4 regions of the Lactobacillus sp. ESL0681 genome follow, and region 1 is predicted to be linked to each of the others. Evidence: riboswitches for the same ligand, from Rfam matches in the RefSeq annotation. Region 1 holds a riboswitch; each other region holds the start of a gene.
The links. A riboswitch is a leader RNA that binds a small molecule or an ion and turns the genes downstream of it on or off. The one in region 1 is predicted to bind thiamine pyrophosphate.

Region 1 (8,006 bases):
TTTAGAATAATTTTTGGTTCCTTCACGAGGTTTGGTACCTCCTAAATTAAGACCTTTGATTTTCCCCTGAGTACCTTTTATTAACTTTGCTGCATCAGCTACTGATTCAACTACAATCAACATTTTATATTTATCAGTAATTCCTGAGTTAATTGCTTCAATACTTTCGGCAACACTCTTCATTACTAGTTTGGCATTGTCAGGTTTAGCTAAACGGATAGCTGATTTGCGAAAATCATCTTTGGCGACACTATCGTTAACAACAAAGATGGTATCGGCATCCAAACTATAAAACCAAGAAACTGCAACTTGGCCATGAACTAAACGGTGGTCCACTCTTACAAGTTTAATCATGTTATATTTCCTCCATTAATTAAAATCAATTGAATATTCAGTATTTAATGCATCTTGCATTCGATATTCAATAGCAACATTTTTCTTATCAGCTGTTGAAAAAAGATTAGTTATCTTAAAAATTGGTGATCCAATTTTTAAGTTCAACTGCTTACTACTTTCAGCTGATGCCTCAATCAACTGAAAATCTTGATATACATTTTCAAGATTAAATTTACCTGAATTTACCACCTCAATGATGGGCGTCACCTTCAGACAAGCTGGATCAAAACCTGGGAAATTATCCAATGGCAATAATAATTTTTCAAAGGATTTTCCATGGCTTGATAATGTTTTAAATGATACGTAATACAGTAATTCATTAGCTGAGATTCCTAATATATCTGCATAATAAGGGCCAACTAACCGTAAATAAGTATCCTTAAATTTAACTTTATCTGATGATTCAAGATAAGTTGGTCTGATGATACCAGTCATATTCAGAATATTTTGCTTTGAAATAGTAGGCCTTACAAATAAACCACTTCCTTTTTTACGAACTACCTTTTGTTCACTTACTAACTGATCAATTGCTTTACGAATAGTTGTGCGACTTACACCATAAATTTGTTGTAGTTCATTTTCATTAGGTAAACTATTTCCTGGAGAATAAAAACCATTGGCAATTTTGTAATTAAGATCAAAATAAACATTTTTAAATAGCATCTTAATCCTCCTGATAATCAAAAATATTATTAGCAGTGAAATAGTATTTAAACTGTTTACCAATTAAATATTGCCTGGTACATTCAAGTGGACGATCATCAGCTTGATAATTAAAACTTTCAATTTGATAAAGAGGCTCACCGTCTTTAACTTGCAACGCCTTAGCCAACCTATCATCTGCTAAAATACACGTGATATCCTCTTTACCATATGTTGGTACAGCATTATATTCATCACATAAAATCTGATAAAGTGATAAGTTAGTAAAATCCACCTTTTCCAAAGTTGGAAATTCCGCTTTATTAAAGTATGTAATTTCATAACTTAGAGGCTTATCCCTGTTGCAGTGAATTCTTTCTATCTTTAATAATTGACTTGTCTTTGACCCAAAAAAGTTTTGCAATTGTTTGGTGACCTGAACACTGCTTGTCGACAAATGCTTTATCTTAACATTTTGATTTCCTAACTCGGCAGTCATTGACTGCATCCCCAGCATATTAATATCGATCTTTTTATTTACTTCAATTCCTGAGCGTTGTTTAACAGACACTACACCTTCGTCTTGAAGGTGACGCAAAGCATGTTGAACAGCACTTCTGCTAATTCCAAGCTTATCAGCAATTTCTCTTTGACTTGGTAAATCTTCTCGCTTATCAATGGAACTAACCAGATGCTGCAAATATTCTTCTACTTGTATACTAGGAGATATCTCTCTAAATTCTGTTATATTCCCTCACTCCTTTGGTCTTATTTTTATAAAACTTATATTTAAAATATTGAATATTCAAAAATTTATACAGTTTAATAGCTATGTAAACAAACTTCAAAAGATAAGTTTTGTTTTTTTAATACCAGATATAATAGTAATCGCTTTCAAAAAATATGTCAACGCTTTTTTATAAAAAAGTCTATTTTTGATAAATTAAATTACCGATTAATCTTGATTTCAGCACATTTTTACTTTAACTATCATACAAACTAAAGTAGAATATTATTGATAAAGAAGGAGCGTCTTAGATGTCTAAAATTGAAAAACCTGTCGTGATTGGCATAACTGGTGGATCTGGTAGTGGTAAAACTACTATTGCCCATAAAATAGTTGAACAAATGGCTGAAAATGAGCACGTCTTGATTATGGCTCAAGATTCGTATTACAAGGATAATACTAATATTTCAATGGCTGAACGCATGAAAATTAACTATGATCATCCTGATGCCTTCGATATCCCACTACTAAAAAAACAGATCAACGATTTGCTTAACTATCAGGCAATCGAAATGCCAATCTACAACTTTAAGGATCATACTAGAAGCAAAGAAACCATTCACATTGAACCTGCAGATATCATTATTCTTGAAGGAATTTTAGTTTTAGCTAGCGCAGATATTCGCGATCTGATGGATATTAAGGTTTATGTCGATACAGACGATGATATTCGCTTTATTCGCCGATTAGAACGCGATATTAAAGAACGTGGACGCTCAATCGACTCAGTAATTGAACAATATTTGCAGACCGTTAAGCCGATGTATCATCAGTTTATTGAACCAACTAAACGCTATGCCAATATCATTATTCCTGAAGGTGGGGAAAATGATGTCGCCATCGACATGCTGACAACCAAAGTACACGCTGTCTTAAATCGAAAATAAAAAAGTTGAGTTTTTACGCTCAACTTTTTTATTAACGAATTTTTGCATAATATTTAAATTATCTTTGGCTTTAACGCCTTATCGAAAAGATTGGTAATTAATTTAACTAGAACGCCATCAAATACCAAAGCCGAAATCATGTTAGTAATGAACATTGTAATTTGTAAAGTCATACTGTATTTGTTCCAACCATATAAAAAGTAAGTTGGGACAAATGACCCCAGTCCGGCAAAGAAAGCGCCAATCAAGACACTAGTCCAAGAAAATTTTTGATAACGTTCTTTTTTAGGAAAAAAACCAATCTCATTAGTTGCTCCTTGAACTATTCCAGAAATAACTGTAATGGCTCCCCACTGGCCCCCAATTGCCATCTCAACAACTGCAGCTAATGTTTCACCAATTGTTCCGGAACCACTTGTAGGGACAAAATACATTGCTAATGGTGCCGCCATGAGCCATAGGCCAGCAAATACTGTATCTGTCACTGGGGCAAAACCTGTTGGCAGTAAAGCCATTTTAACCAGGTTATACGCCCAATTAAAGCCATAAGTATAAACTACCCCCATAATAATACCAATTAAGGCAATCAAAATTATTGATTTAACATTCCATTTTGATGATCTGGTAAACATAAAAATACTCCTAGCCCTTCTTAAAAAAGTCAACTAGGAGTACAATAATGCTTAATTATTAAACACTTCCCTAACGCAGGTATTATCCTGTTCAGGTTCCAAGGGTTTTTCTCAGCTATTAAGCACCCCTAGTGACATACTATATTTTCGTATAGTATACCACAGGCAATGCTATTATGATAAGGAAAAGGAAAAATGAACAAAATTCCAACAAGAATTAAAAATTACGAAGACATGGGTATTGGTTTGTTTATTCATTGGGGGCTATATTCACAACTTGCTAAAGGCGAATGGACGGAATATATTCATCAACATGATCAAGCAGAATACGAAAAATTAATTGCTTCCTTTGCGGCAGAAAATTTCGATGCCGATAAAATTGTCCTTGCTGCTAAACAGATGGGCGCCAAATACATTGTCCTAACTACTAAGCATCATGAAGGCTTCTTCTTATACGACACTAAAGGCTTATCAACATTTGACGCAATACATAGTTTAGCTCACCGTGATTTGATTAAAGAATTTGTAAATGCCTGTAACAAATATGATATCAAACCATTTTTCTACATGGCAACTTATGATTGGCACTCGCCTCTTTATCAGAATAACTTTAATGATTACCTTGATTACTTATTGAATTCAGTCAAAATATTATGTCAAAATTATGGACCAATTGGCGGATTTTGGTTTGATGGTGATTGGGATAAAAAAGACGCAAATTGGAAACATTCACGACTTTACGGTATGATTCGCAAATATCAACCTGAAGCTATCATTATTAATAATACCGGTCTTAAAGAACGTGGCCAAATTAGTAATTCAGAGATTGATGTTGTAACTTATGAACGAGAAACACCCAGCCAAGTCAATCACGGCTTTGATGATAAGTATGTAGCTGGTGAAGCTTCAATTACTATGAACAAACACTGGGGATTTGCCAAAAATGATTTAGATTTTAAGTCCGGTAAAGAATTAATAGAAAATATTGTGCATTGTCGCGGCATTGGTGCCAATATTTTGCTCAACATTGGACTTACTGGTAGTGGCAAAATTCCTGAAATAAATCATGCTATTATGCAACAAATAGGTAATTGGACAGAGATGGCCAGTGAAGCTATCTATAAAACCCGACCTGAGGCCAGGGTCCAAGCAAATGGTAATCAAAAAGATTTGGTACTTGGCAATGACAAAAATAAGTATCTGTTTATTCATGACTTAGAAATCGTCGGTAACGACAACGTGGTACTGGGCGGAGAAGGAAATACTTTGCGGTCTTTTGAAGGTTTCTTCAAAGAAATAAAAGCTATCAGCTGGTTAGACAACGGAGAAAAGCTATCATTTATGCAAGAACCAAAAAACGGTACATTAACTATTAATGCTTCTGGTTATGTCTATGGTAGCGATTGGTGTGTTCGCATCGCAAAAGTTACCTTTAAATAATACTTCAACTTTACCAACTAAAAAGCTCGCTAAATATTTCAAAAAGAAATTTAGCGAGCTCTTTTATATTAAATTACTGAAACTTGAAAGCTAGAAATCACCTCAAAAGAGCGTGATTTCTAGCTTTTTTGCCTAAAAAATAAAAACGCAAGCCCTCTCTGCGTTATACTTTAAATAACCAAAACTAAAGTTACAGGAGTTCTTACGTTATGAACAGTATACCGCAATTCAATCAAGAAAAGGACACTTCTTCCTTAATTTCATCTTTTACAAAATTAATTGGTCTAGCTGACTTAAGTAAACAAGTTAATTTTAAACGTCATTCTTTAGTTAGCCTGCTCATGGTAGTCAAATGGTTAATCCAATCACGTTTTGCCCGTAAATCACTGTATCGTTTTGACCAACCAGCTGAATTTACCTCTAAGACTGGCAGAAATATCCTTAATGATGAAACGCATCAATTGGCAAAAACTGCTTTGCTTAGCTGCTGCCAAACTAATTAAAGTACTTAAACCGGTAATTGACAAGCGTAGAAGACTAGCTTTGATTGTAGATGATACTTTGCTAGCACGTTCCTATTCTAAGAAAGCTGAATTACTTGCCAAAGTTTACGATCATAATGAGCATAAATATATTAATGGTTTTCGTGGCTTGACCGTTGGTTGGAGTGACGGCAATACTTTTTTGCCAGTTAATTTTGCTTTGATGTCCACCAAGAAAAAACAAAATCTGCTTGGCAGTAAAGCCACTACAACCGATAATCGTTCTATTGCAGGCAGAAGAAGAACCCAAGCCCAAAGGCAAATGAATGATGTCACGGTTGAATTGCTTAAGCAAGCTATCAATGAAGGAGTACCAGCAGACTATGTACTGTTTGACAGCTGGTTTGCCTCGCCAAAAATGTTCTGGCAGTTAAAGCAGTTAGGATTAGACAGTGTCTCGATGCTTAGTTGAGCAAGAAGGTATACTACCGCTATCGTGGTCGCCTTTATGATGTAAAAAGTTTGTATGAACGCTTAGCTGGCTCAAAGCTGAAAGCCAAAGATGACTATCTTTATAGTTGTGTAGTCGAGGCAGAGTATCAAGGACATAGTTTTCCTATCAGACTAGTATATGTTACTAAACGTGGTAATAAGGGAAAGTACTTGGTCTTGGCTACCACCAGATATCAGCTGCAACCTAAAGAAGTCATTCAGCTTTATGGTCGTAGATGGCAGATAGAAACCTACTTTAAAGCAGCTAAGCAATACCTAGCTTTAGATAAATCACAAATTCAAAGTTACGATGGTCAGTGCGGATATTTTGCAATTACCGCCTTAACTTATGACTTGCTGGCTTGGCAAGAGAGACAAGCAGTTGATGAGCGAACAATTGGGGATTTATTCTATTTGATGAATGATGCGTTGCCGGATTTGGCGTTTGAAGAAGCATTGGTCTACCTGCTAAGTGCCCTAAAAGCAGTTAAAGAAGAAATAACCACAGAAGTCGAGCGGATAATAAATAATTTTATTAAATTACTGCCAAGATTTATTCAAAAGCAGCTGCAGAGAAGCGTCTAAAATATAATTAAGAACCAAAAAAGCCAGACTCAATAAGGAATCTGGCTAGTTTTACTGCTTTCAAGTTTCAGTTAAATTATACTTTATCTTCCTTAGTGGTACCTTGTTTATCCTTGCGGTGCATAAAGGTTTTAATATTGCGATCAAATGAGTTTAAAAAAACAATACATCCAAAAACAAACACTGCCCCTATCAAAGTTAAACCAATAGAATTCTTACAATAAATGATTCCAAATGCTAATAACAAAATGCTAAGTAATCCTACTAAGACACTGTAAATTTTATGTCCAGCAAGATAAACTTGGCTAACCACTTTATTGGCAAGCAAAAAGATAATTAACAAGCCAATAATTAATAAAAATGTTTGCCACATTTAATTTTTCCTTTGATTACTTAGACTCAAAATTAAATTTTGTCCAAGGACGTAAATATTTTAGTAGTGATAATTCATCAGCCTTAATCGCCCCAACCTTATTCTTTCTTTTATCACTATGTGGTTGTAAAACTACTTGTAGTTCATTCTTATAGACACCAAAATCATCATTACAAATTAGAATGTCCCCTACTTCAAATTCACAATCATTATCGTGAGCTGGATTATCATCATGATATTTAACTCGTGGTTGAGTTGAACGTGCAACTAAGGAATTACTATCGCCGCGACGAAAATGATTCTCAGTTAATAAAATTTTTTGTTCTACTTCACTAATATCCTTAACCATTTCTACGTCAAGAGTTAGTTTATATCTATCTAATTCACTAAGACTGCGCAATTCAGATTCACTAGCATACGAATTGCCAATGATGACATCATCAATTAGATTACTCATAAATAGGGACTTAGCTTGAACTTCAACTGGTAAATACCGGTCCGATTCCCGCGTAGGTAAACCATCATTGACATCCCAAGGACCATGAGTTCCGCATTGACTAGAAACAAACGCTGCTGTATGAATACCATGTTTTTTGAAGTTTTTACTACATTCAATAAAGAAGTCATCATCTAAACCGCAACCAACTTGTGGATAAAAGTTATGACAACCGTAAATAAACGGTTCGTTTGCTTCGTAACTCAAAATATTATCTAAATACCCGGTGTTATTACTCATATTCAATTCTATAATCATATGTTCAGGATTATAAGACAAAGCGGCTTCAGTCATCCCATCAAATCCCTCATCTAATCTGATGGCAGAAGCACCTAATTCTTCAAAAAATGAAAGATCAGTATATGAGGCACCTAGTTGTTTAAAAATCCGTGGCGACACATCAAGTGTAGTACTAAAACCATGCTTATTACCAAACTTAATAATATGTTGGAACTTTTTCTTAGTTGCTTCCACATCTTTAGCTTCAAGCATACTCATAAAAATTCGCGTATAACCATATTTTTCACCTAACAAAAGATACTGCTCATCTTCTTGTTCATTACTGTGATCCGGATAAATTGATAATCCGATATTTCTCATCGTCATAGATTGTCTCCTATAAAAAATTTAATCATTAAAGTTAAAAACACTTCACCAAATTACTTGTTGAAGTGTTTTTAGTATTTAATAGAACTATTTATTTAATTCTTCCTCGACTAAATCAAGTAATTTACCAGTAGCAAGAGGATTATACATATTGCGTGGAATCATCACAAAATTAATATCATGATTAT
Region 2 (8,006 bases), 650 kb from region 1:
TGCCGTTTCCATCGAAGTCGAATAGCCATCGTAATCTAATTTAACATCGTCAAAAAAGTGTGAATTAAGATTCCTTGCCTCACCTTCAGCAGACTTAATTGCCGAAGTTAATTCTAACTTCTTTTGTTTAATCATCTTTAACAGATAGTCAAGATGTTGCTGCTCAAACTGTTTATCATCTGTCGCTTTTGTCATAAAGTCACCTATTTTCAAAACTTGCATTCCATTTTAACATGAATTTGCAGTTATATATAATATCTCGAGCTGATTTATAAAGTTTAATAATAATTCATGAAAAAGTTAATTTTTTCTTCTATAATAACAAGTGTTGGAGGATAACTAATCAATGAAAAAACCGCTAAAGTTTTGGCGTAAATTCATATATGCCATAATCGCTGCCTTAACCTTTACTAGTACCGCAACTGCTCTTGAGCCTGATAATTCACAGTCAAGTTTCCCAGATGAAATCGTTGCAGCCAAAAAAGCTAAGAAGTCTAAAAAGGTCAAGAAAAAAAGCAAAACCAAAACTACTAAAAATAAAAGTAAAAATTGTCACTGGAAAAAGCCAACTGCAACAGTTTATCTTGACCTAAATGATGACCCCGAATTAGTTGATGCTAGCAATGAGGCAATTAAAGCATGGAATGATACCAATGCTTTTACTTTTAAAAAGAGCAAGCAAAAAAAGTCTCAAATTACGATTGAACCAATGTTTGATTCTGAAACAGACGCGGCAGGACAAACCCAAGTTACCTATAATCCCAAAAATAAGCTCATTGCTAAAGCCAAAATTCAGTTAAATACTTTCTACCTGTATAATTTGATATACGGCTATACTCACCAAAGAATTGTCAACACAGTTGAACACGAGTTGGGCCACGCGATCGGGCTTGATCACAACCAAGGCAAATCTGTCATGTATCCATCAGGTTCGCTATATGATATTCAGCCAATTGATATCAAAAACGTTAACAAAATCTATCAGAAAAAATAATTGGAGCAAATCATGAAAAGAATCTATATCGTACGCCATGGACAAACTTATATTAATCGCTACAACAAAATGCAAGGTTGGTGCGATACTCCGTTAACCCAAAAAGGTATTACTGGCGCTGAGCAAGCTGGTGAAACACTACGGGATGTCCCTTTTGATATTGCTTTATCAAGTGATTTAAAACGGGCTAGTGACACTTGCGACATTATTATTGAACATAATCAAAATCATGATGAATTGCAGCATATAGCTAGTCCATATTTTCGTGAGCAATTTTATGGATACTTTGAAGGAATGGATAGTGACATGGCTTGGCAAATGATTGGTGGGCCTCATGGTTACCAGAATCATTATGACTTGTTAAAAAACGAATCAATCGACACTGCCAAAGATTGGCTTAAAGAAGCCGATCCGTTTCATGATGCCGAAAATGCTGCAGAATATTGGGCACGACTTGATAAGGGATTTAAATTAATTAGTGAGCTGGATGGTGCTGAAAATATTCTATTGGTAACTCATGGATTTACTATTCGTAGCATTGCAGCACGTTACAGTAATTTCGATATTAGTGTCAGCCCACGCAATGCCTCGATTACCATGATGACGATGACTAACCAAAAAATGGAAGTTACTTCTTACAATAAAATGGAACTATAACCATTAACATTTTATTTTTTATAGAGTACAATAAAATTAAAATAAAACAAAAAAGTCTATGGGGTGCCCGTTATACTGGCTGAGATGATACTCATAAACCTGATCTAGATAATACTAGCGCAAGGGATAGACTAACTTGAAAAGTCCTTTGCACAATCTGCGCAGAGGACTTTTTTATACTACCAAGGAGTAAACGATGACTAACCAAGGAAAACAAACTGAAAAATTAACAATCCTAGCAATTATGATTGCACTAGATGTAGCGTTGTCGCCACTTTTTCGAGTCGAAGGGATGGCTCCTATGTCAAGTGTCATCAACGTAATTGGCGCAACTATGTTAGGCCCAGTTTACGTCACCATTATGGCCACCATGTGTGGCATTATCCGCATGCTTATTTTGGGAATTCCACCGTTAGCTCTGACTGGAGCAATTTTTGGCGCACTCCTTGCTGGTATCTGCTATAAAATAACTGGCAAACTTTGGGCCGCCTGTCTAGGCGAAATCTTTGGTACTGGCATTATTGGTTCTTTACTATCTTTTCCAGTAATGGTTTGGTTCACGGGTAGTGCCAATAATCTGTACTGGTTCGTTTACACGCCTAGATTTATTGGTGCAGCCCTAATCGGTTCAACGGTTGCTGCCATCATCATGCTAAAGCTTGGTAAAATCAAGCAATTTCAAAAGGTACAAAAATTATTTTTTTAGATAAATAACCAAAAATAGCATTCCCGCTCAATCTTTCTTGATTTGCCAGGAATGCTATTTTTTACTACTTCTTTTTAATTAATCATCTTTTGAGTGTCTTTCACCAATTTGAAATTCTGCTTGATGTTCAAACATATACTCAACTGACATTGGTTCGTCTCCAGTCAATTTTTTAAAGTCATCTGTATAAGAACTCATTTTACCCATTCGCACAGCTTTAGAAAATGAAACCATTCCATCTGATGAAAACGGTGCTTCAGAATCTTTTTTAAATTTACCAGAAGTATTTCTTGGAACTCCCATTGCATCAAAAAGTTGATAATTTTCTTCATCAGTAATTTCTTGATACTTAATATTATTACCGGTGACTTTATTAGCAATCGCAACAAAATCACTGATAGTCATCAGATCCTTACCATTAATATTCAAAATTTTATGATGCAAATCGTCAGCTAATGTAGCATAAGCAACCGCTTTGGCACAATCTTTACGTGAAATATACGCCATCTTACCGTCACCTTGACTATTAGCTAAATCCTTACCTTGTTTTACGAAAGTAAAGTAATTAGTAACCATCGCTTCTGCATATTGCGAATTACGTAAGATAATATAGTCTAACCCACTCTTTTGAATATAGTCTTCAGTATAAGCATGATCAATCTTTTCAATACTTGGATTGGTTGGATCGCCAGCGTTAACTAATGAAGTATAAACAATCTTGGAAACACCAGCTTCTTTAGCAGCATCGATTACATTTTTGTGTGCCCGTTGTCTTTTTTCCCCTACAAAAGGCATCGAAATTAGTGCCAAGACATCTCCGCCAGCAAATTTTTCGGCTAAACCATCACTAGAATTAAAATCTGCTTGACGAGTTTCAATTCCTTGATCAGCAAAGTTTTGCAATACTTGTTCATTATAGCCACAAAAGATCAAGTTCTCTTTGTCACTAAGTTTCAATAAATTCTTAGCAGCTTGACCACCTAAATTACCATCAACACCTGTTAAAATTATTTTGTTCATGTTTTCCTCCTATTTAGCAATCGCTTACAGTTTATGTGATTTTAAGAGCAAAGTCTAATATGAATATTTAATACAGTAACACTTTTTCTTATGAAAGCTGTATTGTAAAGTTGCTAAGTAGCTTAACTATTACAAAAATACCAAGGTTAATTTTCAGACAAAAAAAGTAGTTAGAACTAACATAGTCGTCTAACTACTTTTTTAAATTATTCAATTATTTTATAAATCATTGGATAAGGTTTAGCTTCATCCGCAATCTCAATGCAGTCATAAAGCATTTCTTTAATGTCAGTAACATCTTCACGATTAGCATGAATAGTTAACAAGGATTCGCCGGCTTCAACGCGATCGCCGACTTTTTTATTAAGTTCAATACCGACACCATAGTCAAGTGCATCATCGGCCTTTTGACGACCACCACCAAGTTTCATGCTGGCAATTCCAACTTCATCAGCCGTTAATTGTGCTACATAACCACTAGTTTTAGCAGGTAGAGCAATTTGATATTTAGCATGTGGCATTACACTATAATCATCAATTACTGACCCATCTCCGCCTTGAGCAACTACCATGGCTTTAAAGCGATCTAGAGCCGAACCATCAGCAATTGTCTGTTCAAGCAACTTTCTTGCCTCATCAGTTGTCTTAGCTTTACCACCTAAAACAACCATATGACTACCAAGAGTTAAAACCAATTCGAGTAAGTCCTGCGGTCCATTACCTTTAAGAACGTCAAGTGTTTCTTCAATTTCTAAGGTATTGCCAACCTTGTTACCTAGTGGTTGGTTCATGTCAGAAATTAGTGCCATGCACTTCATACCGACACCCTTACCGATTTCTACCAATGCGTGCGCCAATTCCTCAGCCTCTGGCAAAGTCTTCATAAAGGCACCAGAACCAGTCTTAACGTCGATAACCAAAGCATCTGTTCCAGAGGCAATTTTCTTACTCATGATTGAGCTAGCAATCAAGGGAATTGAATCAACAGTGTCAGTTACATCCCGGAGCGCATAAATCTTTTTATCAGCGGGAGCAATATTCCCAGTTGCACCAATAATTGCCAACTTCTCTTGTTTAACTTGATCAATAAACGCTTGCTCACTAATTTCAACTTGATAACCCGGAATTGCTTCTAGCTTATCAAGCGTACCACCTGTATGGCCTAATCCGCGCCCAGAAATCATGGGTACAGGAATGCCCACGGCAGCTACCATAGCAGCTAACGGCAAGCTGACTTTATCACCAACGCCACCTGTTGAGTGCTTATCAACCTTAATTCCTGGAATTTCAGACAAATCCAAGTGATCTCCAGAATTCATCATATCTAGAGTCAAAGTTGCTCGTTCATGATCAGTCATATTATTAAAGTAAATGGTCATTAGCAACGCACTAGTCTGATAATCAGGGATTGTGCCATTAACAACACCATCTACAAAAAACTGAATTTCTTCATCTGTTAGTTCATGACCGTTTCTTTTTTTGTCAATTATGTCTACCATTCGCATAGTATTCACCTCATTATTGATAGGTGAGTAATTCCTGTGCAATTGCTTGATCCAAAATAAACTCGTTAGCATAGCCTGCTTTAATGACCGCATAGACTGTCGGTGCCTTTAAGATGCCGCTGGCAATCAAAACAGAATGGGCTTTAGTCTTAAGATCGGCTAACTCAATCCCAACTGTACGATCATTCAATTCACGACTAACAATCTCACCATTACTATCAATAAAGCGAGAAACAATGTCACCAACTGCATCTTGTTGCAGGGCCTGCTTTTGTGCATTGTTGAAATATCCCAGTTGAAAGAGCAACGCGTCTTTACGAACAGTTCCTACACTAAAAATAGCAATATTAGCCTTGCGACCAAGCTTCAAGGTATTCTCAATAAACCGGTCTTGCTCGACAATTTCCTTAGTTAACTTATTGTCAAAAAATGGCGGTAATGGTAAGAAATGAGCCGACGCATCTAGAGCATTAGCCAGCTCTGTCACACTCTCGTCAGCATAAGTTTCTTCATTATTGATATTTACTCCGCCCTTAAGCTGGACAACAGACACGTCAGGAACAGAATGCTTTTCTAGTTGCGAGGTAACCATATGAATCGTTTGCCCCCAGCCAAGACCGATAATATCGTGTGGCTTAACCAACTGAGTCAGATACTGTGCAGCATATGCACCAACACCTTTAATCGCAGTCAATTCACCATTAAAGTTATTAGGCACAACCAAAATCTTGCACTTAAACTTTTCAGATAATTGTTCGCTAAGATTAGCAGTATCGACTAAGGGATTACTAATTTCAATTTTGACCACACCAGCTTCACGTGCAAGTTTCAACAGCCGCGAAACCGTTGGTCTGGAAATACCCATATCACGAGCTATTTCCGTTTGTCCTAAGTTATCTTCATAATAAAGCCGTGCAACTGCTGCACTCTGGGTTAGTTTTCTCTTATCATATTTTTCAGGCATTGGCTATCTCCACCATAATTGACAAAATACATTCTTCAATGAACTATTCAGATTATTGAACTTAATCAAGTTTACCATAATCTAGTTGGGAATTAATCTCTGCCTTTTAATATACCACAGACGCTTATCTAGTAATGCCTACGTCATTTATAATTTCAGTTACCTAAGCCTTGGATCTTATTTGTAAAAGAATTACTCTAATTATTTTTTATTTTAAATCTGCCAAAAAGCTGGTACCAACACCATTACCTTCAACCCCAAAGTTATCCAGAACTGTTGCACCAAAGTCAGAAAAAGTATCTCTAATACCTAAACTATTTGGATTCTGCATACTTGGTGAATATGCTAGTAACGGTACATATTCTCTAGTATGATCGGTACCCTTATACGTCGGGTCGTTACCATGGTCAGCCGTAATTAGCAATAAGTCGTCATCATTTAGATTATTAATGACTTTGCCTAAACGTTCATCAAGTTCCATTAAGGCTTGACCATCTCCTACAGTATTGCGACGATGACCATACATTGCATCAAAATCAACCAAATTGATGAAACAAAAGCCAGTAAAGTCTTCTTGCATCACGTGATCGACATGATCCATGCCATCCATGTTACTTTCGTTATGAAAGTTTTCATCAATTCCGTGACCTGAGAAGATATCCATTGTCTTACCAACAGCGATTGTCTTATAACCCGCAGCTTGCAGATGATCTAACACCGTCTTACCGCTTGGTTCCAAAGTAAAATCATGCCGATTAGCAGTTCTAGTAAAGTGACCTTTACCACTACCGACGTAAGGCCGAGCAATGATTCGACCAACCATATATTCTGGTCCATTAACTAGACTTCTGGCATAACGCGAAATCCGATACAATTCTTCAACCGGAATTACATCTTCATGTGCAGCAATTTGTAAAACTGAATCACCTGAAGTATAGATGATTAAGTCACCAGTTTCCATTTGGTGTTCACCAAGCTCATCAATAATCTTAGTTCCAGATTCTGGACGATTACCGACAATTTTACGACCGGAAAACTTGGATATTTTATCTAGCAAATCGTCTGGAAAGCCATTAGGAAAGAAACTTAGCTCTTGCATTACAGGCATCTCCATCATTTCCCAGTGACCATCAAGACTGTCTTTACCAACTGAAACTTCTTTCATCTTACCGTAAGCACCGATTGGCCTAGCCTGCACAGGCACACCTGCAATAGGAGTATCACGTAAATTAGCTAAACCTAACTTAGCAAAATTAGGTAATTTTAGTTCACCTTTAAAATACTCACCGATATGACCTAAAGTGTCAGCACCAACATCATCAAAATCAGCAGCATCTGGTGCTTCTCCAGTACCAATTGAATCCATTACTAGACCAAAAATACGTTTATATTTCATTTGTTTAGCCTCTTTAAAAATTAAGCCAAAATGTCAACAGTTGCACTCACACCCAAACGACTAGCACCAGCTTCAATCATTGCCATCGCTTCATCATATGAGTGGATACCACCTGAAGCTTTAACGCCCAAGCGATCGCCAACAGTTTCCCGCATTAACTTAACATCTTCTACCTTAGCACCAGCAGAACTAAAACCAGTAGAAGTCTTAACAAAGTCTGCCCCGGCTTGTTCAGTTAACTTGCAGGCACGAACCTTTTGTTCATCATTCAAAAATGAAGTTTCAATAATCACTTTAAGAATCTTGCCTTGAGCATGAACTGCTTCAGTAACCGTCTTAATATCAGCTAACACTGCATCATCGTTACCAGCAATTAATTCACCAATATTGATTACCATATCAATTTCTTCGGCCCCATCGACAATTGCCTTAGTTGCTTCATCAGCCTTGGCCTCACTGCTCATAGCTCCTAGAGGAAAACCAACTACACAACAAGTATTAATGTCAGTACCCTTTAATTCTTCAGCCACTAAACTTGCCCAATAAGAATTAACGCAAACTGAAGCAGTATTGTATTCCTTAGCCTCAGCACAGGTCTTTAAGATATCCTCCTTAGTTGCATTGGGTTTCAAAAGTGTGTGATCTAAATATTTAGCTAATGTTGTTTTATCCATGTTCAACAACTCCTTTCACTTTAAAGTATAACTACTTTTTTACAAATGTAAATGTTTTAGTTGAACATTTGTAGCATTTTTGAAATTGAA
Region 3 (8,006 bases), 390 kb from region 1:
AAAGACGAATCAATTACTTCGATTGGGATTGCTAAGCCTAATAAAAAGCTGCTCAAAGACGTTAACCGCATTTTAGCAACTATTCCAGAAGCTAAAAGAACCAAGTTGATGAATGAGGCCGTTAAACAGCAACCTAAGAGTGATAAGTCTTCCAAGAAAGGGAAACAAACAAACTGGTTCGTCTCCATGTGGCAAGAATACGGTGGCATGATTCTGAACGGAATTGGCATGACCTTGCTACTAGCTTCAGTCGGAACCATTGCTGGCTTCTTCATCGGTCTATTAGTAGGTATCATTAGAACTATCCCAACTCCAAAGTCACGACCAAAAAGATGGGGATTGAAATTTGTTGATTGGTTGCTTGCAGTCTATATCGAAATCTTTCGGGGTACTCCAATGATGGTGCAAGCTGCCGTTATCTACTATGGTATCGCCCAATTTTGGCACCTGAGCATTGACCGAACAGTTGCCGCATTAATTATTGTTTCTATTAATACTGGTGCCTACTTAGCTGAGATTATTCGCGGTGGGATTACTTCTACACCTGAGGGACAATTCGAAGCTGCTAGTGCACTGGGAATGACACACAACCAAAGAATGTGGCACATTATTTTACCGCAAGCAATCAAGAATTGTTTACCATCAATTACCAATGAATTTATCGTTAATATCAAGGATACCTCAGTCTTGAGTATCATCTCGGTTTCGGAATTATTCTTCGTTGGTACCACAATTGCCAGTCAAACTTTCAAGTTCTTCCCAACTTACCTGACCATTTCAGCAATTTACCTAATCTTAACGTTCACAATTACCAGAATTTTCAACTTGATTGAAAAACGCTTGGCAGGAAGCAAGAACTATAATCTAATGGCTAATCAAGTACAGGTCGGAACTAATAATGAAACAGAGGTCAAGAAATAATGACACAAGCAAACGAAACCATTTTAAGTTTAAAGCATATTAAGAAATCCTTCGGCAATCATGAAGTGTTACGTGATATCTCCTTTGACATCAATAAAGGCGAAATCGCAACGATTATCGGCCCTTCCGGTGGTGGTAAATCAACTACCTTGCGGTGCATCAACTTACTAGAGGAGCCGAGTGCTGGTGAAATCGATTTTCACGGCAAAAATGTCCTAGCAGAAAACTATAATCGCAACATTTATCGGGCTAAAGTGGGGATGGTTTTCCAACAATTTGATTTATTTGAAAATAAAAATGTCTTAGCTAATTGCATGGTAGGTCAAGAGTTAGTCCTTAAAAGATCAAAAGAAGAGGCTAAACAAATTGCCTTAGCTAATTTGGAAAAAGTCGGCATGGCAGAATACGTTGATGCTAGACCCAACCAATTATCCGGCGGTCAGCAACAACGAGTAGCTATCGCCCGAGCCATTTCCATGGATCCTGAGATTTTATTATTTGATGAACCAACTTCAGCTCTTGATCCCGAGATGGTTGGAGAAGTTTTAAGTGTAATGAAGAACTTAGCCACAACAGGTTTAACGATGATTATCGTAACCCACGAAATGGCCTTTGCCCGCGACGTAGCCGATCAAGTCTTGTTCATCAGCGACGGTATCATCACAGAAGAAGGCAGCCCTGACCAGCTCTTTAATCATCCTCAAAATGACAAAACTACCAAGTTTTTGCGTAATTTCCAAAATAATTAAGCATCAAAAAAGCATCCTTATTGAATTAGGATGCTTTTTAAGTTAGCTAGATTTTTTGTTCAATGCGGTCAATTTTTACCTCAAGAATTTTTCTTAGCCAAGGAAATTTAGCTTTTAATTGGTCATAATACTTGCCCTCAGCATGGAACTTACCTGTACCATAAATGTAAAAGCCAGCACCTGGACCTGCTGTCCCCTCAACTTCCTTACTACCAACCGTGATCACTACATGGTTATCTTCAGCAAAGTCAGCTTCGATACTATGCATTCCAGCTGCTGGTAAATATAGTTGGTTATCTTCCTGATCAATTGTAATGTATGACATCCAAGTATTAACGATTCCCGCTGGCTGGGCGTTAAGGGCAATAATCGTCGCCGGGCCCTCATGCTTCATTACTTCTAAAAATTTCTGATCCATTTGTAATCCCCTTTGCTTAATAAAAATGTATTCCTAGCATAGTGCTAAATTTAACTACTTTCAATTTATTAGCTCCTGGCATGATCAGACTAATCTTATTTAAATGAGATTATTATTGTATTCTCTACCAAAAGCCGCTATAATGATGGCAACAACACGAGGGGTGCTGATAAGCTGAGATTAAACCCTTTGAACCTGTAAGTTAACACTTACGCTAGGAACGTGTCACTCTAATTGAGCTTTGGCACCCAACGTGCCAAGGCTTTTTATTATTACCGAATTTAACGGAGAGAATATTATGCAATTAGAATTATTAGAGCAATTACGGGTAGCTAACCCAGTTATTTTAAATGAAAGCAACTTTGTAACCGTCCAAGACGTTGCCAATGGTTTAAATGCACTCGGAGCCTCACCAATTATGAGCAAAGAAATTAATGAGACTACCGAAATGGTCAAGATGGCTAATGCAGTGCAGATCAACTTAGGTACTATGACGCAAACAGAACTTGCTCATATGCTAAAAATGGGACAATTGGCTGAGCAGCAGCACAAACCAATTGTACTAGATCCAGTTGCTATTGGTGCCGTTAATTATCGTCTTGAAGCTGCAGAACAACTGCTAAAAGAATTTCAAGTAAATATTATCCGCGGCAATGCTGGCGAAATTGCCGCCTTGGGCAACTTTAATTGGCAAGCTAAGGGCATCGACGCCGGTTCTGGTACAGGAGACTTAGACGAAATCACTAAGCAAGTTGCTCAAAAATATCACTGCGTAGTCATTACCAGTGGCGCTGTTGACACGATTAGTGATGGTCAACAAATCGCTCACGTTTATAATGGTAGTCCACTCTTCCAAGCCCACGTTGGTTCTGGCGACATGCTATCTAGCATTGTTGCAGCTTTTGCGGCGGTATGTGACAACCTCTTTGAAGCAGCCGAGACTGCTACACTAGTTTTTTCTGCCACGGGAGAATTACTAGTTAACCAACAATCCGATCTCGGACCCGGAACTTTTGGCATTAAATTAATTGATGCTTTAGCTAAAGTGCAGGTTCCCGACCTAGTAAAAATTGCTAAATTTGATTAAGAAAGGTAAATATTATGGTAGAAAAAATTAATTCATTTCCCCAAGTACTAACGATTGCAGGTACAGATTCGAGTGGCGGGGCAGGTGTTATGGCAGACTTAAAAACCTTTCAAATGCAACAAGTTTTTGGCACCGCGGTAATTGTAGCCGTTACTGCTCAAAACACTTTAGGCGTACAAGCTACCCATCTCTTACCATTAGAAATGATCGACGCACAGTGTGCAGCTTTAGCTGATGATTTAGATATTCGCGCCTGCAAAACTGGTATGCTAGGCGATGCCGAACATGTTCACCAAGTTGCAGTAAACTTACAAAAATACGACTTCGGCCCAGTTACCGTTGATCCAGTAATGGTAGCTAAAGGCGGTGCCCAACTACTAAGCGATGAAGCTGTTGAAACAGTCAAAAAAGAACTATTGCCATTAGCCACCTTAGTAACGCCTAACTTACCTGAAGCAGAGGTTTTAACTAGGATGAAAATCACTAGTGAACAACAATATCCTGATGTAGCCCATACTTTACAAGATATGGGCGTTAAGAACGTCATCATCAAGGGCGGTCACATGGACAATGAAGATGTGCGTGACTATACTTTGCTGGCAGACGGCTCTAGCTTTTGGACTAGTAGCAAGCGCACCCATACCAAGCGCACTCACGGAACTGGTGATACCCTAGCTGCTGCCATTACTTCCCAGTTAGCCTTAGGCCAAGACCTAACTAATGCAATTAAAATAGCCAAGAAGTATGTCACAGCAACTATCGAGCACACGATCCAAGTAGGCCACGATCATGGCCCACTTAATCATTGGGCCAAACAATTTTAGGAGTATTTCATGAAAAAGTTTAATTCTAACATTTTACAAGCCTATTTTATTTGCGGCAGTCAAGATATTCCACAAGGACAAAGTCTAATTAAGATAGTTGAAACGGCATTAAAATCCGGCATCACTGCCTTTCAGTTTCGTGATAAAGGTACTAATTCGACCTTAAAGGAAGCTGAGCGTTTACCAATGGCCCAACATTTGCATGAGCTTTGTCAGGCATATCAAGTACCATTCTTTATAGATGACGATCTTGCATTAGCTAAAAAAGTTAATGCAGAAGGAATTCATGTCGGTCAAAGTGATACTGCGATTGAGCAAGTAATCTCTGAAGTAGCTGAACAGATGATCGTAGGCTATTCTTGTTCCAACTCCACTCAAATTAAGCAAGCTAACCAAATTGCTGGTATCGATTATTACGGTAGCGGCCCCATCTTTGCCACTACATCCAAAAGTGATGCTGACCCAGAAATTGGCGTTGCCGGTTTAGCCACGCTAGTCAATGAAAGTACCCGGCCGATTGTGGCAATTGGCGGTATTAAAGAAACGGATTTGACTGCCATTGCCCAGACTGGTGCAGCTGGTGCAGCCGTTATTTCAATGATTGCCCAAAGTAATAATATTGCCAAAACTGTTGCCACAATGAACAATGCGCCTTGGCACAAGTAATGCAAAACATAAAAACTTCCAGTTGTTGATTACTTCTGGAAGTTTTTTTAATTAAACGAATTAATTTTTTCGATCTTCAATGATTCCAAAAATAATTTGTAAAATCATACTAACATTCCAATAAAAAATTGACATAGCTACTATTACTATAAATGTTTCGACTTTAAAATTAGCATATAACAAGGCGAAGATAACAGCCACTATTAACACAATATTGTTCAACCACTTAAGTACACGCGCATCAGCAACGTTACTAACATATCGATCACGTTCATCATCTTCAAATTCATCTCTGTGACCCTTTTTAATATCTTGGGCGTTAATATGATAGCCAAGGGCTATGAAGAAACCAAGCGCCGCCAAAATAAGATCTTTTAGCTCATGACCCCAACCATTACTAAAAAAGATGGCTGCTAATTCGATTAAGCCCAGTAATAAAAAGAATACTTCGCAAATAGCATTTTTAATTAGTTTCTTCCTCATTTTCTTCTCCCAAATAATCCTGTAAGCAAAAGAGTTCTTCAACACTAAGCTTGAAAATACGAGCAAGTTTATATGCCAACACTAATGATGGCTTATATTTTCCTTTTTCAATCGAAATAATTGTTCGACTACTCACATTAACCTTTTCTGCCAATTCTTCTTGAGTTAAATTATATTCTAATCGTAGTTTTTTTACTAAATTTGGCATCGTTTCACCTTATTTAATCACATATATGAAGCTCACTTCATGCTATAAAAATCGAAATAAAAAGTCAAGTTATATAATGGGTTTTAAAAATTCAAAATTACTTTATTTAAGATTAAAAAAAGTCCTGATAGCAATTAAACTACCAGGACTTTTTAGTCTAGAAACTTTTATTTAATTTTACTTAGAGCATCTTTAACGGCCGCTTTTAAGCCTCTTGTGGTGTTAGATGCACCAGAAACGGCATCAACATCAACTGTATTAGCTTTAACCATCGCTTGTGGCAATTCCTTGATCGCCTTAAGCCCGTAATCATCTGATTCCGCTTGTTTTAAGACTTCAACATTTTTGATATTCTTTTGCTGATCCACAGTTACGCGAACCACAATTTCATCACCCATACCTTGATCAGATTTGCCTAAGTATTGATTAGGACCAACAGCATACTTTTCTGATTTAAGATCTGAAGATAGTGGTTGATGACCAATATGCTGTTCATGATCTGCTGTTTCTGCAGAAATATCTTCAACATCATCTTTAGGATGAGCCGCATTTTGACCAGCAATCTTACCAAAGATTAAACAATCAGCTAAGTCAGAGCCACCTTGGTATAGATTAGCCATATTACTACCCAATTCTCCTGCACCATACAAATGCGGAATTGGCTGATGATCAGGATCAAGTATCTCAGCCCGTGCGTTACGTCTTGGTCCAGCCTCAGACCAACCAATAGTTTGCACCAATGGCGTAGCATAATATGGACCAGTAGCAGAAAACTCTGTTAAAGTTTCAGGTGCGCGATGAAAGGCATAATCAGTGCCCTTTTGCGCAAAGAAGTTAAACTCATCAATAGTAGTTTGTAACTTTTCAGCAGTAACCCCCATTTTGTCGGCTAATTCCGCCACAGTATCAGCCTTAATTACCGAGTTTAATGCCTTATTATCAGGGAAGTCTTTCAATTCACTAATCTTATCGTATTGCTTTTGATCAAATACAAAGTATGGCTTAATCGGATTAAGTGGCTTGTACCAAGAACCATGATTTTCAACATAGCCTTCACGAGCTGCTTGATCTTCTTTGAAATAACGTGTACCATCATCACCAACTGTAAAAATACTACCAGTATAAAAGACTGGATTACCCATATAAAATGGCGCACGCTTCATCCCTGGTTCATAAAAGGCAAAGCTCTGTTGCATCCCCCCAGCAGCATACATTGACATATGCCACATATCAGCACCCGCTTCATGGGCTAAATCGATTCCTTTACCTTGATTATAAAGTGTCCCTAAAGGAATTAATTTATAAGAACCAATGTAATCTTGAATTTTCTCTGGATTGTTTTCAATTCCACCAGTTGCTAAAACAACGCCGTTCTTAGCATAAATATTTAATAAAACATGATCGCGCTCAATTTGTGCTCCTACCACTTTACCATTAGGTGTCTGCAGTAAGTGTTCAACTGGCGAAGAATACCACACATCAATGTTATCACTTCGGTCAATTACGTTTTGGCGCAAAACATTCCAAAGTGAAGCGTTAAAAATTCCCGGTTTAAGTGTAATCATGTCATAACTCTTCGCACCCGGAAGATCAGGATGATCGGCATCAATTGCATCATCTGGTAGCCCCAAAATTGTCTTATAGCTAACTGGCTGGTCAACACCTAAATATTTTTTGAAGTATTCCTTCATGTGGGTTATTCCATGAACGACTGTTGTTTCGACTTCAGAATCAAGTTCGAAATGTTGCGCTAAACCTTCATAATATTTACGGTAGTCAGCTTCGCTGCTGCTATAACCGACTAATTCAGCAGCATATCTAGTATTACCACCTTCATGGCCTTCCGGAGCGGAATCTACCAATAAGACTTTAGCTCCATCATCTGCGGCAAAGCGAGCAGCTGTCGCTCCAGCTCCCCCAAATCCTAGCACAACTACGTCATAACTAGCATCATAATAAGTGTTTTTATTAACTATCATTATTTATAATCTCCCATAGTAAAATTATTCTTTAGCATATTCAGCAGCATTTTGTCCAGCAATTCTGCCAAATACTGTACAAACTGTTAACATCGTTCCAGTTGCAGGATAGGTATGAACAAATAATTGCCCACTCGCAGCCTCTCCTGCAGCATATACACCAGCAATCGGCTGATTACTAGTATCTAAAACTTGTGCATCAGGTGTGATCTTCAAGCCACCAAAGCCAGCTACTGTTGTCGGATAGCCCTCTATCACATAATAAGGACCATCACTAGCAACCGGAACAATATCATCCCTGCCAAAATCAGCATCGCCATTTGTCGCAGCTGCATTATAATCGGCAACAGTTCTTTGCAATGTTTGCAAATCACTCCCAATTAGTTTTGCAACTTCTTGCAATGAAGCACATTTTTTGGCTTCTGGCATTTGACTTGCAGCATCATACGAAGCATTATTTTGGTCAAAAATCCAGAAAAACTTATTACCAGCAGATTTTTTGGCATCATTATACATTAATGAATAATGTTGACCTTCTTTAGTAAATCTTTTACCCAAATTATTAACAGCTAAAGCCTTACCTGTAATAATCAATCCATTGGCACCACCATCAACACTCAAGTAATTAGCAGTCACAATACCCATGACACCATCTTTAAACTCTGTTGCTG
Region 4 (8,006 bases), 570 kb from region 1:
CAAGAACAGGTTAAAGTAATTGAGGGTAACCGAATTTTGAGTAAGATCCAGCCAAAAGACTATGTTTATGTAACTGCAATTAAGGGAAAAGAACGTAGTAGTGAGGAGTTTGCCCATGAATTGCAAGACTTGGCTACTTATGGACATTCAACGCTAACTTTTGTGATAGGTGGTAGTCTGGGGACTAGTCAGGCAGTGAATCAGCGTGCCGATAGTTTGCTCAGCTTTGGTAAGTTGACTATGCCGCACCAATTAATGAGGGTGGTCCTAATTGAACAGATTTATCGTGGTTTTATGATTAATAGTGGCAGTCCATATCATAAGTAGTTGAATTACTGATGGTTAATTGCAAGTTGCTTAATCAAAAATTTGGTTGAACAATGAAGCTAGTGGAAGTATTATTAACAGATAAGTAAATACCAGTAGATATAATGTAATAATAGTGATTGTGAAATATAAGTTTAAAAGAATAAAGGTGATTATATGGTAGATAAATATTCTGACTTTGATTATGTTGGGTTGGCTAACAACTTGGCTGATGATATTTCTAATTGTGGTAATTTTGTTGTTTGGGCTTATTGGTATACAACTTATGATAAACAAGAAGTATTTTTTGAATACTTTTATTTAGACAATCTTGAAGCTGCCATAACTAATCCGAAGTATCGTAGTGTAGCAGAAGTGGACCAACTGGTAATTGCAGAGTTACCACTATTTTTCCGAAAGAAGATGGAGGCTGTAGATTTATTGCAGATCTTTGTTAAGGAAAATAGAGAATGGGGACAAAAGCAGTCACGGGATTAAAAGGTTGATAACTAGCAAAAAGACAGCAGGAATTAAACTGTTGTCTTTTTGCTTATTTCAATGTAAAGAGGAAGAGGTTCGTTAAACAGAGTAAAAGTATACTCCATAACCAATCACCGCGTTTAACTGTGATTGGTACAATTATAGAACGCTGACCGCCTTCGCGGTATCCATGTGATTCCATTCCTTGGGCCAAATTATCGGCTGAATTAAGGGCAACCAGAATGGCTTTAAAATAAAGTACTGGTGACCAAAAACTCAGATAAACACCGCGCATCATACCAGCAGTTCGGATTTGTTTAACCGCATGCTTCATTAAAGGGATAATATTAAGAGCGGCTAGCACACCATAAGCAAATTTGCTTGGCAGCTTAAAATTTTGTTCAAATGAACGTGCCAATGATTCAGCACTAGTATTGCAGCTAACACAGGCAATCGAGAGCGTATAAACATAAATTCGACTTGATAGGCTCAAAGCATTATTAAGATTTGGCTGGGTGGTAAACCAGTATAAAGTAGCAAAAACGGTGATAGCAGCAATTAATGGTGCAAGTAGCAAAGTTAGTAGTTTTTTTATCGTAGTGTGGTGAACTAACAAGTAACCAATGCAAAATAAAATAATTAGTAAGTTAGTGGTTAGACTGACCTTGATGGAGATTTCGATAGAAATAATTAACGCTAAAATAAATTTGAAACTAGGATTCATGATTGACCTCACTTAGTAGAATAGTTCAAATGCTGATGTTGCAAGACTAGATGATAGTCGCACCAAGGGGCTAAGTTATGTAAATCATGACTGATAATTAAAAAGGTTTGGTGGCGAGCTTGCTGACTTTCTTGCATGAGCTGGACAACTTTTTTACTGGAGGCTTCATCTAATCCACTTAATGGTTCGTCAAATAGCAATACGTCTTGATTAGTTAGTAGCATTAAAAAGATTTGTAGTTTCTTTTGTTGACCTCCCGAAAGTGTGTAAACAACTTGATCTAGGTGCTGGTCTAAATCAAGATAGTTCAATGTTTGATTGATTTTTTCAGAGGTAAAGAATGGATTTAATCCTTGTTTTTTACTCAAAGCAATTTCGTCGGCAACTGTGACACTTAAGAATTGATCCGTGGCATTTTGAAAAACTTGTGCCACGTTAAGCAAGTATTTTCGAGCGCTTAACTTGCTAATCTCCTGATCATAATATGCAATACTGCCAATGTAAGGGATCATCTTGGTGAGTGCATTAAATAATGAAGTTTTACCAGTACCGTTAGCCCCAGTAATGAGAGTTGTTTTTCCAGCAGCAATTTTAAGCTCAGGTTGTTGTAATAGCAGTCGCTTGTGAGCAATTTGGACATTAGTTAAGGTGAAACAAGCAGCCTTGTTATTTGGGACAGCGAAGCAGTAGGAGGCAGCAGTCTGCCCCTGTGTCAACAGCTGGTCTTTTTCATGATCAGATAGCTTAGTGATTGTACCATTTTTGAATTGAAAGAGATAATCGCAAATGCCGGCATAATCATTTAATAGATGGTCACTAACAATAATAGTTTTACCCTGAGTTTGTAATTGTCCGAGCTTGTCAATTAGAAATCTGCGTGCTTCAGGATCACAACTGGCAAAAGGCTCATCTAATAGAAAAAGGTCAAGGTCCATTGCGACCAAAACAGCGAGGGCAACCCGTTGTTGTTCACCGCCTGACATAGTATTAATCTTTTGATCAAGTAGCTGCTTAATTTGGGTAAATTCTACACCGTGAGCCAATCGCTGGGAATATTGTTCAGGAGAGACTTGTAAATTTTCAAGTGCAAAGATGATTTCTTCACGAGGTGTGGCCATAGTAAACTGTTCACCAGCGTGTTGAAACATCATGCCGGCTTGTAATCCATCAAGATCAACGTTTCCAGTAGTTTGACCAGCGTATTTAGGATATAAACCAGCAAGAATTTTTAAAATAGTTGATTTACCACAGCCAGTTGGTCCAATTAAAAGCGAAAATTTAGCTGTTGGGATTGTTAAATTAATTTGATTAAGAATTTTGGTATTTTGATTATATGAAAAACAGAGATTGTTAGTTGTGATTGACATTTTTTCACCAAATAAAAAGTCGTCAAGGAAAAACTCGACGACGCAAAAACGTTAATTTTCCCTTCGCTGGTATTAGCCATAGCAGGTTCAATGGGTATCTTCTCAGCCAAACGGCACCCCGATGTTATTTGGCTAAATTGTACAAGAAAAAATGTCCTTTGTCTAGTTTTTCATCATTAAACTGCTTTTTTGTTATATAATTGAACTATGAAAATAAACTAAGATTAGGTGGTGAAATCATGGCAGTAGTTAAACTGGAACAATATTTACTCAGTATTTTGCATGCAACTACAGCAGATACCAATGAGTTACGGTTAAATTCAGGAAATAAAAATTTTGACCTATTTACAATTTTACTTGAAAATCATAATACTGGTGTCCATCGTTATCAAGCAAGCAGCTATCAACTGCTTTATGTGGCAGCAGGTGAAATAAAAATTAAGGTCGATAACTATGAATATCGGCTCAAGCCGGGAAATATGCTTTTTTTGTTGAATAAGTGCGAATATGAGGTACAACAGCAAACAAATAGTGGGGTGTTGGTTAAACTAGAATTTAGTTTACAAAAGCTAGGGCAGTATTTCCCAGGAAATACTGGTTCGCGTACTGCGTCAGAGCGGGAAATTATCAAGCAGCTGGAACAGAAATTGGAACAACAACGATTTCTATATCTTAAAAATACTGAATTATCAGAACCAGTTCAATTAATAAATAAAATAATTGATGAATATCTACAAGCAAATTTGTTTGCTAAAGAAATTATTGCGGCCGAATTAAAATTGTTGTTGATTACTACTATCAGAAAGCAAGACTTGAACGCTGCACCAGCAACAACTATGGAATTTGCTGGAACAGAACTTGATCGCTATATTGATGCCAACTTTGCTGATATTACTTTAGCAGAAGCAGCCAAACATTTTGGTTTAAATCCTAATTATTTTTCAAGCCTAGTTAAACAAAAAACGGGGAAGAGTTTTGTCGAACATGTTGATGAGCGAAGGATGCAAGAAGCCCGTAATTTGCTTGCCCGACCAGATATCTCGGTTAAGGAAATTATCACTTTAGTGGGATATCATGGAAAATCCTTTTTTTATAAGAAGTTTAATGAATATTATCATCAAACACCGGTTCAGATGAGGTCGGAGTTATTTAGACAAGCTAATATTAATTTAAAATAGAATAGTATCAATGGTGATTCGGTCAGAATCGCTATTTTTGTTGCACTAAAAAACCGATCAAAGAATAAGTTCTCTGGTCGGGCAGTGAAAAATTACATTTTTTCTAGTCGCTTAATTCGGTCTGCAGTTGCTGGATGGCTGTCAAATAAGTTTTTCTTATGTAATGGATTCTCAATATATAATCCACGACTGCTTGGATCAGCCTGTTGCATTGGCTCACTGTGTTCAATCTTAGTTAAAGCAGAAATTAGTCCCTGTGGATTTCGGGTTAGTTCAACTGATGAAGCATCGGCTAAATATTCGCGATTACGTGATAACGCCATTTGGGCCAGACTGGCACACAATGGACCGAGAATTAACACAAATAAAATTGCAATAATTTTAAATATTAAAACCGCCTTGTTGTCATCATGATCATCATTGTCGCGATCATCATCAAACCACCAGATGTAACGACTAGCAATACCTGAAATATAGGAAATAACGCCCACTAAAACAGTAGCTACGGTTGAAAGACGAATATCATAGTTTCGAATGTGTGAAACTTCATGACCTAGAACTCCCTCGAGCTCTTCACGATTCATCATGGTTAATAAACCTTGAGTGACTGCAATAGCGCTGTGCTCGGGATCACGACCAGTCGCAAAAGCATTAGGGCTAGGATCATTAATAATAAAAACTCGCGGCATTGGCACGCGACCCACTAAGGCCATATCTTGTACAATATGCCATAATTCTGGATTGTCTGATTCGTGAACTTCTTGGGCATGATTGAGATTCATTACCATATTTGCAGGATCATGCATAACTATCAATAGATAGATTGCACTAACAATTAGGGCAAGGATTAAACCGCTCCAAGGTGTCCCACCAAAAAGATAGCCTAATCCTGAACCAACTAAAGCAAGAATAATTATGAATAACACCATAATCAAGCCTGTTTTACGCTTATTACTGGCGATTTGTTGAAATAGCATGGTTGATCCTATTATTAAAACTTAACTTTAGGTGTTTCTTTTTCGGCTTCACTTGTTTGCAAATAATCGACTTTCTGGAAGCCATGAATTCGTGCGACCATATTAGATGGAAAAGTTAATAGCTTTTGATCATAAAGGGCAGCTGAAGAATTATAAAGTTGCCGAGAATAAGCAATTTTATTTTCGGTATTGGTCAATTCTTCTTGTAGTTTCATGAAGTTTTGGTTGGCTTTTAAATCAGGATAATTTTCCTGTAAAGCAAAAATTGATTTCAGCGCATCTGAAATCTGGTTTGATACCTTTAACGCTTGCGCCCGATCATCACTAGGAATCGCAGTCAATTGATTCCGTAATTGCACCACTTCAGCTAAAGTACTTTTTTCATGTTTAGCATAGCCTTTAGTGGTTTCTACAAGATTGGGAATTAAATCATTACGCCGCTTTAGCTGCACGTCAATTTGACTCCAAGATTCATCAGTATATACCTTAGATTTTTGCAGTGAATTATAGCTGGTAATATAGATAGCAACTAACAGAATAATGATAATTAGAATTATCCACATTAATGGTGACATATTTTTCTCCTTTTAATCTAGCTTAATCTAATTATAACTAACTTCTACTTTTTTTGGAAATAGTAACGAACTGGTTTTAAATGAGTAATAAAATTCCTCCGATAATTGTTAAGATAACTAAACCAGCGATTTGCATCAATAGCCATTTCTTAAAGAATTCACCTTTTGAAACTGTCCCATTTTCAGTAAAGGTTTTTAGAACTAACATGTTCGCCATTGAACCAATTGGCGAGCCGAAGCCACCAATATTTGATCCCAAAAATAGGGCTTCAGCGTACGGCGTGAACTTCCCAACTAAAATCGTAGCTGGCACATTACTAATAATCTGGCTAGAAACAATCGAGGTAAGATAAGTTGACCCCTCTGAATTAATCATGGTGTGAATTAAGGTCACAATGACCGGAATCTGTTGGATATCACTAATAAAAATAAAGAAACAGGTAAAAGTCAGCAATAAAGCATAATCAACTCTAAGTAGTATCTTAGGATTGATTAATAGTGCCAAAATGATGGCAGCTATCATTGGCCAAGCTACATTAACCACCTTAAAAACGCCCAAAAAGAAAAAGGCAAAAACCATTGTAGTGATGATTGTTGGTCGAACACTTATTTTAACTGGTGTAGTTTTTTGAATTGGAATCTGTTTACGAGGAATAAAGTGAAAAATAATAAAGGCAATAATTAATGAAGCAATCAGATAAGGCAGCGACCAAGAAAAGAATTTTAGGGCACTAACTGAATATTTACTGACTAAAAAGATGTTATGTGGATTACCCCAAGGCGTAAATGCCGCTCCAATGTTTGCTCCCATACCAATTAAGGTAACAGGCAATATTTGCGGTAAATTATACTTTTTTGCAATATTGAGATATAATGGAATTAGTGTAAGCGCTGTTATATCGTTACCTAAAAACATCCCAGCAATAATAGCTAATAGCGTAAATAGAATATTTAGTTTGCGTGTGTTATCTGCAATACTCGTTAATTTATACGCCAGCACGTCTAAAACATGCAAGTAGGCATATATTTGAATAATGACTAGCATCGCGGCTACCGAAAATATAGTGTGTAAGTTAATGTCCTCGAGCCGCGGTCTAGCAAAAAAAAGGCTGATTATAGTTACTACAGCAGTAATTTGTAAGATTCTGTCGTTAGCGATTTTTTTCAAGACGGTCATAAAATGTCCCCTTTCGCAAGTTACAATCATCTAAAGTCATTACTTCTATTTTGAGCTTTTTTTTTGCTGTATGCAATAATAAATTTGTAATCATAATGAAGTCTGGCTAATAAACAAGAACTTTGCTTTCCTATATTATTATATACTATACTTTAGTTAGTAGTTAAAGATAAGGGGGGATTTAGTTATGGATAAAGTTCAAATGAATTTAAAGCCAGCTGCCGAAAAGAAGCTTAACAGTCGTGTTCAAGCTGGTCAGGTGGTTTTACTAGCGTTAAATGACGGTTCTAATGAATATTCTAAAGTTGGTGGTACCTGCTCAATTGGAGCTAATTTTCAATTTGTTATTTTAGCTGCCAAAGATCCAGCTTTCACAATAAAGGTAACCAATAATGCTGGTCTTGACCTATATACTAGTCCGGCTGAGATGCAATTTTTAGGCAACGATTTAGTTGTTGATGAAAAAGATGCTACGTTGAATTTAGCTGATGACAGTGGCGTAATTGACGGTGCAGTTTCGATTAATGAATATGAACCATCGTCAGTAACTGCTAAAGATATGCAAGAGGGTAAGACTTGCTAGTTTAAAAAGATGTAACTTTATAAATAATCTGCAATTACGGCAGGTTATTTTTTTGAAATCCTACTTTCTGCTGGATCTTACTTATTAAAATCGGTTAAATCTTGCCTAGAAAGCTTTAACATGGTAAACTAAGTGAGATTTTCGAAAATCTGAAAGGAAGTATAGTACTATGCGTAAAGGTGAAAATTACAACACTGGTTGTGAACCAAACCAAAGACCTAAGAACAAGAAGAACGCTAAGAAGCGTGTTGCTCACGTTGCAGCTGTTGTTTCTTTCTTGAACAAGGCTAAAGCAGACGAAACTAAGTAGTTTGTTCCAAATTTATAAAAAATAAAAGTCGACTTACGAAAGTAATGCGGCTTTTTTTATTTGTTTAACTTGAGTAGAATTAAGATAAATAATTAACACTATCAAAGGAGACCTAAGTGAAATTCCAATGCAGTGCATGCGGCTTACGCATGAATTCCGTTCATTTTAAGCAGGAAGGATTAATAAATCCTAAACTGACTAGTGTTTGTGATCTGTGCCTGGAGCGAGGTCAAAGGCCCGAAAATTTTGCCAATATTGCAGTACAGATTTTTGCGCAAAGTATGCTGTATACCTTTACCGGCAGTGATGCTAGCGAAGATAGGCAATTT

Region 2: another riboswitch for thiamine pyrophosphate. It lies ahead of thiW (energy coupling factor transporter S component ThiW); the one in region 1 lies ahead of OZX59_RS08570 (ECF transporter S component).
Region 3: another riboswitch for thiamine pyrophosphate. It lies ahead of thiM (hydroxyethylthiazole kinase); the one in region 1 lies ahead of OZX59_RS08570 (ECF transporter S component).
Region 4: another riboswitch for thiamine pyrophosphate. It lies ahead of OZX59_RS05765 (ABC transporter ATP-binding protein); the one in region 1 lies ahead of OZX59_RS08570 (ECF transporter S component).

Annotation. Positions count from the first base shown of each region.
Region 1 covers NZ_CP113943.1:1,775,318-1,783,323, reverse strand. Annotated here, with positions in the region: gene OZX59_RS08590 (PTS sugar transporter subunit IIB) at 1-354, opposite strand, end outside; gene OZX59_RS08585 (GntR family transcriptional regulator) at 370-1,059, opposite strand; gene OZX59_RS08580 (GntR family transcriptional regulator) at 1,061-1,756, opposite strand; gene udk (uridine kinase) at 2,077-2,712, shown strand; gene OZX59_RS08570 (ECF transporter S component) at 2,766-3,344, opposite strand; TPP riboswitch at 3,395-3,484, opposite strand; gene OZX59_RS08565 (alpha-L-fucosidase) at 3,540-4,784, shown strand; partial or broken gene OZX59_RS08560 (transposase) at 4,994-6,343, shown strand; gene OZX59_RS08555 (hypothetical protein) at 6,420-6,716, opposite strand; gene OZX59_RS08550 (MupG family TIM beta-alpha barrel fold protein) at 6,733-7,818, opposite strand; gene OZX59_RS08545 (PTS fructose transporter subunit IIA) at 7,906-8,006, opposite strand, start outside.
Region 2 covers NZ_CP113943.1:1,121,181-1,129,186, forward strand. Annotated here, with positions in the region: gene helD (RNA polymerase recycling motor HelD) at 1-195, opposite strand, end outside; gene OZX59_RS05380 (matrixin family metalloprotease) at 347-994, shown strand; gene OZX59_RS05385 (histidine phosphatase family protein) at 1,007-1,651, shown strand; TPP riboswitch at 1,701-1,795, shown strand; gene thiW (energy coupling factor transporter S component ThiW) at 1,848-2,357, shown strand; gene OZX59_RS05395 (NAD(P)H-binding protein) at 2,436-3,377, opposite strand; gene OZX59_RS05400 (pyrimidine-nucleoside phosphorylase) at 3,584-4,882, opposite strand; gene OZX59_RS05405 (sugar-binding transcriptional regulator) at 4,896-5,846, opposite strand; gene OZX59_RS05410 (phosphopentomutase) at 6,055-7,242, opposite strand; gene deoC (deoxyribose-phosphate aldolase) at 7,263-7,916, opposite strand.
Region 3 covers NZ_CP113943.1:1,389,399-1,397,404, reverse strand. Annotated here, with positions in the region: gene OZX59_RS06680 (ABC transporter substrate-binding protein/permease) at 1-921, shown strand, start outside; gene OZX59_RS06675 (amino acid ABC transporter ATP-binding protein) at 921-1,670, shown strand; gene OZX59_RS06670 (pyridoxamine 5'-phosphate oxidase family protein) at 1,717-2,088, opposite strand; TPP riboswitch at 2,238-2,326, shown strand; gene thiM (hydroxyethylthiazole kinase) at 2,387-3,175, shown strand; gene thiD (bifunctional hydroxymethylpyrimidine kinase/phosphomethylpyrimidine kinase) at 3,190-3,999, shown strand; gene thiE (thiamine phosphate synthase) at 4,009-4,665, shown strand; gene OZX59_RS06650 (hypothetical protein) at 4,726-5,148, opposite strand; gene OZX59_RS06645 (helix-turn-helix transcriptional regulator) at 5,129-5,356, opposite strand; gene OZX59_RS06640 (FAD-binding protein) at 5,524-7,335, opposite strand; gene OZX59_RS06635 (FAD-binding protein) at 7,360-8,006, opposite strand, start outside.
Region 4 covers NZ_CP113943.1:1,204,073-1,212,078, reverse strand. Annotated here, with positions in the region: gene rlmH (23S rRNA (pseudouridine(1915)-N(3))-methyltransferase RlmH) at 1-327, shown strand, start outside; gene OZX59_RS05775 (hypothetical protein) at 484-804, shown strand; gene OZX59_RS05770 (energy-coupling factor transporter transmembrane component T) at 857-1,510, opposite strand; gene OZX59_RS05765 (ABC transporter ATP-binding protein) at 1,519-2,877, opposite strand; TPP riboswitch at 2,919-3,008, opposite strand; gene OZX59_RS05760 (helix-turn-helix transcriptional regulator) at 3,117-4,055, shown strand; gene htpX (zinc metalloprotease HtpX) at 4,148-5,032, opposite strand; gene OZX59_RS05750 (LemA family protein) at 5,047-5,607, opposite strand; gene OZX59_RS05745 (SLC13 family permease) at 5,684-6,784, opposite strand; gene OZX59_RS05740 (iron-sulfur cluster biosynthesis family protein) at 6,972-7,367, shown strand; gene OZX59_RS05735 (hypothetical protein) at 7,537-7,677, shown strand; gene OZX59_RS05730 (HNH endonuclease signature motif containing protein) at 7,794-8,006, shown strand, end outside.